3 regions of the Bacillus sp. TCT6 genome follow, and region 3 is predicted to be linked to each of the others. Evidence: predicted binding sites of a transcription regulator. Region 3 holds the regulator's gene; each other region holds the start of a gene.
What was found. Region 3 encodes NrdR, which represses ribonucleotide reductase genes. Its sites were predicted from a motif close to AACACNATATATNGTGTT; they were not measured.
Positions count from the first base shown of each region.

Region 1: the regulator NrdR is predicted to act here: its motif matches at 1,866-1,883, upstream of nrdI (class Ib ribonucleoside-diphosphate reductase assembly flavoprotein NrdI).
Region 2: the regulator NrdR is predicted to act here: its motif matches at 1,452-1,469, upstream of AC0ONG_RS16430 (anaerobic ribonucleoside triphosphate reductase).

Region 1 is NZ_JBVYHX010000001.1:1,081,587-1,084,870, forward strand. Features, by position in the region: gene AC0ONG_RS05445 (GNAT family N-acetyltransferase) at 1-509, opposite strand, end outside; gene AC0ONG_RS05450 (hypothetical protein) at 843-1,037, shown strand; gene AC0ONG_RS05455 (hypothetical protein) at 1,137-1,454, shown strand; gene nrdI (class Ib ribonucleoside-diphosphate reductase assembly flavoprotein NrdI) at 1,932-2,291, shown strand; gene nrdE (class 1b ribonucleoside-diphosphate reductase subunit alpha) at 2,278-3,284, shown strand, end outside.
Region 2 is NZ_JBVYHX010000001.1:3,253,955-3,257,238, forward strand. Features, by position in the region: gene AC0ONG_RS16430 (anaerobic ribonucleoside triphosphate reductase) at 1-1,409, opposite strand, end outside; gene plsY (glycerol-3-phosphate 1-O-acyltransferase PlsY) at 1,635-2,231, shown strand; gene AC0ONG_RS16440 (HesB/YadR/YfhF family protein) at 2,340-2,630, shown strand; gene AC0ONG_RS16445 (acyl-CoA thioesterase) at 2,657-3,076, opposite strand; gene AC0ONG_RS16450 (glycoside hydrolase family 18 protein) at 3,186-3,284, shown strand, end outside.
Region 3 is NZ_JBVYHX010000001.1:4,223,402-4,226,685, forward strand. Features, by position in the region: gene AC0ONG_RS21545 (replication initiation and membrane attachment family protein) at 1-765, opposite strand, end outside; gene nrdR (transcriptional regulator NrdR) at 918-1,379, opposite strand; gene speD (adenosylmethionine decarboxylase) at 1,663-2,046, opposite strand; gene AC0ONG_RS21560 (glyceraldehyde-3-phosphate dehydrogenase) at 2,434-3,284, opposite strand, start outside.

The DNA.
Region 1 (3,284 bases), 3.1 Mb from region 3:
ATTTCATCTTTTTTATAACCTAACTTTTCGTATAGTGAATAGGCGCGTGTGTTTTCTAAATTAACAAGTAAAGCGATTTTTTCATGCCCTTTTTCAGTTGCATAGATTTCGGCAGCTTCAATTAATTTAGAACCTATACCTTTTCCGCCGTGTGCACTTGAAACTGATAATGTATCAATGTAATACTCATCAAGCTCAGCTTCTTTTTCTAACGTAATTGATTCATCTTTATGTAATTCTCTTAAGTGATGTACAATTGGTGCGTCAAGCTGTGTTGCTTCACTACCGTGATAAGCGACAATAATTCCAACTGCACTCTCGTCTTGTTCATAGACAAAACAGTTTTCGTAGCTCAGACGGTTATTTTCTTTTGAGAACCATGTCTCAAGTCCTAGTAATACTTCTGCTTTAACTGTGCTACCTGTGATTTTTTCAGCAATTTCATGCAGAGCATTATACAATAAAGGAGCTATTGCCAGTGCATCTGTCTTTTTTGCTTTCCGAATCATAGTATCCCTCCTAGTTCTATTTGTATATTGTAGCATAGTGGTATGGAACTTTGCATAATTGAATGCCGAAATGTTTGATATAGAGAAGTAGCTATGTTAGTATATGATATTTAGTGGACATATAGTAAAACGATATTGTTTGCGAAATAACGAAAATAAAATCATGGCATAACAACGAGATAAAATGAAACGTTAATCAGTAAGACTTTTGTTCATTCCACGACTGATTAGTAGCCAACACTAATCGGACCGCCTGCAAATAGCGGGATAATTTTACAGTTGTTGACCTATAGAATATACGATAAAATAAAATATTGCAGAGAGGTGAAATACATGGATAAAGAATTAGCAAATACAATTTTAGATCAGCTGAAAAATGGTGAAATAACGGAGTATGTTGTTACGAAAGATGTATTTTATACGTTCAGAGAAGTTGTTGTAAATAGAGAAGACTTTAAGCATTTCATTGGTAACGCACAACGAGGCGGGCAAGTGATTTATACATATTCAGAAACGCCACGTTCATAAAGGGGAATTTTGATCAGCAGGGCATCCCTCACTGATTAGTAGCCGACACCAATCGAACGTTTAATGCGGGATAAATAAAAGATAAAGGAGAGGGGAATTATGGGCGATTTTAAACAAGGCATTTTACCACATTGGGATTATATGTGGAAAGATAGAGCCGGCAATAGATTTATGGGAATGGTTATGTATCCAGAGAAACGAAAATGTTCAGCAAAAATGCTTCAGAAAATAAAAAGAGCATATGAAGAAGCGATAGAAATTAAAGTAACTGTACAAGTTCAACATACATATCAGTACGTAGAAGGAATGATTGTATACTTTGATGAAGAGGCTCCTGTATGTACAATGCTTGATAAAGATGAAAATCCACATCACATATTTGTAAAAGATATTTTGCGTATTGAGCACTCTGAATAAACTTTTCATAAATAAATTGAAGTTCCATAATAATAATCTTTTTCTATAATAGTTATCTTTTAGTATGTAACGAAAAACGAAAGTATATGTATAATATATTTAATAAGGTAAATTTGATAAATGTAATCGTTTTTTAGAGCAGATTATAGTTTCATATCTGTTCTTTTTTGCGTGATGCTGGAGAAATATATTTCTTCAGCATCTACCGTTTTATGACAAAATATATTGTTAACTTTTTTTAAAATAAGATTAAATTCGTTGACAACTTTTTTGAAAAGCACTTTATTGACATGAGTTTTAGAATGTTGTTTCATAGTCATTGTATTGAAAAAAAACGGCTATCATGTCGAAAAGTAAAAGTTAAAAAAAGAAAGAATTTATACATATATCTTGTGTCTTATTTTGAAACGTAATACAATATATAGAGAAATCAAGAACAACATATAGAGAATATAGATTTGAGAGGGAGGGTCGGAAATGTTAGTTGCATATGATTCTATGACAGGAAACGTGAAGCGTTTCATTCACAAATTAAATATGCCGGCCGTTCAAATTGATGAAGATCTAGTAATAGATGAAGACTTTATTCTTATTACGTATACAACAGGTTTTGGCAATGTACCAGAACGTGTTTTAGACTTTTTAGAGCGCAATAATGAAAAATTAAAAGGCGTATCTGCAAGCGGCAATCGTAACTGGGGAGACATGTTCGGTGCAAGTGCTGACAAGATTTCTACTAAATATGAAGTGCCTATTGTATCAAAATTTGAGTTATCTGGAACAAATAACGATGTAGAATATTTTAAGGAAAGGGTGCGGGAGATTGCGACACATTGAACTGAATAATGAAATCACGCAAATGCAGGACGGTTTTTATCAGCTTCATAAAGATAAAGAGGCATTAGAAGTCTTTATGGAAGAAGCTAGAGAGAATACCGTTCCTTTTAATAGCGTGGCAGAGCGAATGGAGTATATGAAAGAACATGATTACTATTACAACGTTCTGGACGAGTATAGCTTGGAGGAAGTAGAGGGAGTATATAACATCGCTTATGGTGAAAACTTCGAGTTCCAATCTTATATGGCAGCATCTAAGTTCTACAAAGATTATGCGTTAAAAACGAATGATCAAAAACAATACTTAGAAAGCTATGAAGATCGTGTAGCAATTGTGTCATTATACTTAGGACGCGGTGATGTTTCGAAGGCAAAACAATTCGCAAGCATGATTGTAAAACAAAACTACCAACCAGCGACACCAACCTTTTTAAATGCGGGAAGAAGCAGAAGAGGAGAAATGGTGTCTTGTTTCTTGTTAGAGATGGACGATAGCTTAAATTCAATTGGCTTTAACATTAATACTGCGATGCAATTATCGAAAATCGGCGGGGGAGTAGCCTTAAACTTATCTAAGCTACGCGCACGTGGTGAGCAAATTAAAGGTATCGACAACGCTGCAAGTGGTGTAGTGCCTGTTATGAAATTGCTTGAAGATTCGTTTTCATATGCGAATCAGCTTGGCCAACGAAAAGGTGCCGGCGCAGTATATTTAAACATTTTCCATTGGGATATTATTGAATTCCTTGATACAAAAAAAATAAATGCCGATGAGAAGAGCCGTATTCAGTCTCTATCAATCGGAATTATCGTTCCAAGTAAGTTCTTTGAGCTTGCTGAGAAAAACGAACCTTTCCATGTTTTCGCGCCTTATACGGTTTATAAAGAATATGGCAAGCATTTAGATGATATTGACATTGATGAAATGTACGATGAATTAATGAGCAATCCGAAAGTGAAGAAGAAGCCACTAGATATTAGTGCACGTGATAT
Region 2 (3,284 bases), 970 kb from region 3:
ACAAACTTTCCTGATAATCCTTCTGCTGGAGTTGCAATTATCGAGAAATTCAGTTGATGTTCTTCTGTCGCTTTATCCATTCTATCTCTCATAAAGGAAATAATTTCGTACCCAAGTTTCCATGATTCTTCATCTTCCCCATGATGCTTTCCTGTTAAAGCTACTAAACATTCCGCAAGACCGATAAAACCAACACTTAACGTCCCTTGTTTTAAAATCGAAGCTACGGAGTCTTCAGGCTGCAATGCTTCTCCACCACGCCATACACCTTGTGAATATAAAAACTGAAAATCTCTTGCTCGCTTCGTACATTGATACGCAAATCTTTCTAATAACTGCTTAATTCCTAAATCTAAATAGTAGTTTAGCGCTTCAAAAAATGCTTCTTTTGAACCACTAATTAACGCTAATTTCACTAAGTTGATAGACGTAAATGATAAATTCCCTCTACCAATCGCTGTTTCTTCTCCATGTATATTAGACATAACACGGGTACGACATCCCATGTAACATACTTCACTTTCTGGTCTTCCATCATAATGCACTGCATTAAACGGAGCATCTAAAAATGAAAAGTTAGGGAATAATCGCTCTGCAGTTGTCTCTAATGCTAATTCAAATAAATCGTAATTCGGATCACTTTCTTCAAAATTCACACCTTTTTTCATCTTGAAAATTTGAATCGGAAAAATTGGTGTCTCTCCTTTACCAAGTCCAGCTTGTGTTGCTTTTAATAGTTGTTTAATTAACATTCTTCCTTCTTTTGATGTATCTGTTCCGTAATTAATAGAAATAAACGGTACTTGTCCTCCGCCCCTACTATGCATACTATTCGAATTATGAACGAAAGCCTCACACGCTTGATACGTATCATTTTCCGTTTCTTTCCATGCAAATTCTTCTATTTGTTCTTTCGTAAGCGGATATGATTGTAATCGTTTTTTATGTCTCTCAATTGTTTTTCGTACATAAGGTGCTAAATCAATATCAAAGAGTGCAAACGATTGACCGCCATGCTGCATATTTTGATTCGCTTGAAAAATAATAGACGAAAGAGCCAATGCACTTTTAATGTCTTGTGGTTGTCTCATATGTCCATGTCCAGTATGAAAACCGTTAGCAAGCATTTGCGCTAACGGAATTTGCGAACAAGTCGTCGTTCCTGTCGCATAAAAATCTAAATCATGTGGATATAATATATTTTCATTTATCGCTTTTTTCACTTGATCTGACAATAAATTCTCAACAGCATAATATTTTGCACTCTCAGATGCGAATGTTCCCATTACACCCATTGGAGAGCGGCCGTCTACATTTGCATTTTCTTGCATTAAATCTTGTTCATTGCCGTGGACTATCGTCTCGAACACTTTCATTAATTCTTCTCCACGTGTATTATTTTGTAACATTTATAACCCTCCACCAATATGTTGTTGTCTTTTGATTAAAATGTTACTACATATAGTCTTGCTGTTTCTGTGAGAAATGTAACATTACTGTGAAATTTTTTTCACGAAATAATGAATTTTTCATTTACAAAAAAGAAATGTGCTCTTTACAAATGTATGGTACAATATACGGGAAAAACTCTTTTTACCCTTTATCAACACATTTGAATAAAGGAGACTGAACTTATGGTTACTACATATCTTTTATTTATCGTTGCCTACTTGCTTGGCTCGATTCCATTTGCACTAGTTGTTGGAAAAATTGGCTACGGAATCGATATTCGTGAGCACGGGAGCGGTAATCTAGGCGGAACAAACACATTCCGTACATTAGGGAAAAAAGCAGGTTTTACCGTTACAATTGCTGACATTTTAAAAGGGACATTAGCAACAAGTCTACCAATGATTTTCGGATTAGATATTCACCCACTATGGTTCGGGTTAGCGGCTGTTCTTGGACATGTCTACCCGATTTTCGCGAAATTCCGTGGTGGTAAAGCAGTTGCAACTTCTGCTGGGGTGCTATTATGCTATTCACCAGTTGTTTTTGCAATATTGGCTGTTGTATTTTTCACCCTTTTATTTACAACAAGATACGTATCACTTTCTTCTATGGTAACAGCAGTTGTTGCTGTTATTGCATCCATTGTTAGCGGGGATAAAATCTTCATTATTGCGATGTGTTTATTAGCAGGTATGGTTATTTATAAACACCGTGCAAATATCGGACGAATTATAAATAAAACTGAACCAAAAGCAAACTTTTCAAAAAAGCAAAAATAAGATCGTAACCCACATAACGCAAAAAGAAAACGTGAAGCATATTAATAGCGTCTTTTTGCGTTATTTTTTATACTAAAGAAAAAGCAACATAACTTGGAGGAACTATACATGAATCTTTCCGTAACAAAAGAAGCAGCACAATGGTATAAAAATGAATTAAACTTACAATCAAATGAAACACTACGCTTTTTCGTACAATACGGTGGTTGCAGTACTGTGCAAAAAGGACTTTCTTTAGGTATTCGTAAAGATGATCCTGCACACCCTGCTGTTCAAATTCAAGAAGAAGGTATTAACTTCTTTATTGAAGGCGATGATGAATGGTTCTTCGATGGACATAATTTATCTGTTACACTTCATGAAGGTGACGACTTCCCACAATTTAATTATGAAAAATAAAAAAGCGCGGCTTCTGCCACGCTTTTTTATTTTTTCTTAATTTCCTCATATTTCGCATACCACTCAGGATATAACTTTTTAAATGATACAGGGCGGAACCCTTCTTTTTTCGCACAAATATTCGTCGTACTTGCAGTAATACAAAGATCACCATCACCATTATATATTTCATATCCATATACAACGCGAAGCGGGCTCACAGTATCGACCCATGTTTTTACGATTGCCTTTTCTCCATAACGCATCGCTTTACGATATGAAATTTGTAAATCTAACACAGGAGAAATAATTCCTTCTTTCTCCATTTCAACATATGAAAAACCTAAATCTTGTATAAGTTTCGTGCGACCTAACTCAAGCCACACTAAGTAGTTTGAATGGTAAACAACACCCATTTGATCTGTTTCCGCATAACGGATTTCAACTTCATGTTCTGCTACAAACATATGTATTCGCCTTCTTTCACTTCTGCTACCTTGCATACATTTAATCATAATACAGTAACATCAAAAATAAAATAAAAACAGTGAATCTTTTACTGAAAGGAGCCAGCATATGATTCAAATTGTAACTGTTCGTAGTGGTGATAGCGTATATAGCTTGGCATCAAAATATGGATCAACACCTGACGAAATAGTAAAAGACAATGGACTA
Region 3 (3,284 bases):
CTCTGTCACCGCACCAAGAACGATATTTTGCATCGATAACACATCTACACCATACACGTAAGCAAGTGTTATAACGCAGTCTCTTACTTGACCTGTAATCGACTTTTTAGGAACAAGAGCGGACAATCCATCTACAAATAAAGAGAAATCAAAGAAATCATTCCAAACTTTCGGAGCGTCTCCCTTCTCGTTACTTGGCATAGTTGTCGTTTTTGGGATACGAAGATCTTCTTGCGCATGCTCAAGCTGTCCTGGATTAAACGAACCAAACACATCATTGAAAGAGCGCGTAACATTTTCATAAGAAGCAAAATCAAATTCTTCTTCTAAGAAATATTGCTTTACTTGATTATATTTTGTCCGACTCAATCGATTGTATAAAAAGATACTTAAAACAATATCATCAAAAAACTGCTTTGGAGATAAAGGTGGTTGCAACTCATATATGAACATTCGAATATCTTTTTCTTTCTTAATATATACCTTCAAAAGCCCAATTGCCTCTAACTTTACTCGTTCCTCATATATTTCAGGAAGTTGCATTTGCATAGTCACCATAAGGGAATGATGTGTATTCTCTTTTCCAAATACACGATCTTGCTCTAGCTCCCCCCATAGTGTCATGTATAAGCTAAAAGCTCTACTACCTATTAACGGCTGATACAACATCGTTAATACTTTTCGGTCGTAATTATGCAGTAGCCCTTTCGCACTTACTTTATAACGATCAATCGGCAATAGCTCCATCCATGACTGTTTTTCCATTATTGCTTTTCCTTTCTCTCATCCAATCTATCCTCTACTTCATTCGTTCTATCTTCATTATATAAATTCTTAGTGAAAAAGAGCTATTAGCTTACGCTTCTAGCTCTCTTATCCTATTACTTACGGTATGTAAAGAGAATAAAATACAACTTCTACTCTCTTTCTTTTTGCAGTATATCTTTTAATTCTTCAATAAATACATTTAAATCTTTAAATTGACGATATACAGAAGCAAAGCGTACGTAAGCAACATCATCAATATCGCGAAGTTCTTCCATAACAATTTCACCAATCATATCACTTTTCACTTCTGATATACCTAAATTACGCAGTTCACGTTCCACGCTTTGTGTTACTTCTTCTAATTGTCTTAAAGATACTGGTCTTTTTTCACACGCTTTAATTAAACCACGTAAAATCTTTTCTTTATTAAACTCTTCTCGTGTGCCTTCTTTTTTTACAACGATAAGAGGTGACTCTTCTACCCTTTCAAAGGTCGTAAAGCGACTTAAGCAACTTTCACACTCTCTCCTTCTTCGAATAGAGCGCCCCTCGTCTACCGGACGCGAATCTAACACTCTTGTACCATTATGAGAACAGGATGGACAACGCAATTCATTCACTCCTTTACACTATACTCTTTATTTTTCTCTACTCACTTCACCTAAAATATATATACAATATTATATAACTCATTCTAACTCTCTTACCACTTTAAGTTTCAGCGCATCACTTTATCATCTCATCCTTAAAAATAAGATGGTATATAGGGCACTACCTCATTTGCAAGAGTACAATTTATTCAACTAACCAGTACGTTATATTACCTCTTTTTTATAAACTAAAAAAGAGGTGCATTATACACCTCTTTACATTTTAAATCAATTATGTTCTTTTTTAAAGAGCTTTTGTTTCTCTCTGCTTAATTTCGAAGCTACCAGTGCCTCGAGGAAGCTCGATGCTCTCACGCGTTTTCGCGTTTAAACCTTCTGCAATATATTCTGCAGCAACATTTGGATCAATACGATCCCCACAAGTATAAACATCAATACTCGCGTAACCGTGCTCCGGAAAGCTATGAATTGTTAAATGTGATTCCGAGATAATTACTACTCCACTTACACCTTGTGGTGCAAATTTATGGAAAGCAACCTCACGCACTTCAGCACCAGCTCTTAGTGCTGCATCCACAAATAATTGTTCAATATACGGCATGTCATTAAGCTTGTCGAAATCGCAATCCCAAAGTTCAGCGATCACGTGACGACCCATCGTATCCATAGTATCCATTCTACAGTTCCCCCTTGTAAATTTATTCTAACTGTTCGAATTGAAAACTAATTTGCAATTTGGCTTGCTCCACTACCACGGGGGAAAGTTAGTCCAGAGAGGTCCTAACCCTTTAAGTAGTGACTACGTACCTCAGCTCTTAAGTTTACGAGTGTTAGTATACTTTGTTTATTTTCATTTTGCAACAACAGTTTTTTCGATTTTCTGTCATATTTTCCTCTTTACTTTTCCCTAAAAAAAATAAACGATTCACAAATGCAGTAATCACAACGTTTCGTGGTATGTCCACTTTTTAAAATATACTCATATAATTTTTTTCCTTTTCAGAAAAAAATAAAAAAAGAGGGCAAATATTGCCTTGCCCTCCCCCTTATTCACTTAAATGTGTTGCACATTTTCTTGTTTCGCTAACTCTTCAACAACTAACGTTACAAGATCTACAACACGACGAGAGTAGCCCCACTCGTTATCATACCAAGCAAGTACTTTCACTTTACGATCACCCATTACCATTGTAGATAAACCATCAATGATAGCTGAGTGTGTATTTGTATTAAAGTCGATAGATACTAAAGGCTCTTCGCTGAATTCTACAATACCTTTTAACGCACCGTTTGCAACCGTTTTGAAAGCTTCATTAATAGCTTCAACTGTCACATCACGTTTTACGTCTACTACTAAGTCAACAAGAGACACGTTTGGCGTTGGTACACGAAGTGCCATACCATGAAGTTTTCCGTTCAAGTGCGGAAGAACTTTTGCTAGCGCTTTCGCGGCACCTGTCGTTGTCGGAATGATTGATTGTCCGCAAGCACGCGCTCTTCTTAAATCTTTATGTGGGTTATCAATATTTTTTTGGTCATTTGTATAAGCGTGAACAGTCGTCATTAAACCGTTTTCAATTCCGAACTGCTCATCTAACACCTTTACAACAGGCGCTAAACAGTTTGTTGTACAAGATGCATTTGAAATAACAGTATGTTTTGTAATATCTAATTGGTCTTCATTCACACCAACTACAATTGTTACATCTTCATTTTTACCAGGCGCTGTTAAAATAACCTTTTTCGCTCCAGCTTCAACGTGAAGAATTGCTTTTTCTTTTGAATTAAATTTACCAGTTGCTTCAATTACAACTTCAACACCTAAATCTGTCCAAGGCAATTCCTTTGGATCGCGGTTGTTTAAAAGGCGAATCATTTTTCCATCAACTAATAAGTGATCTTCAA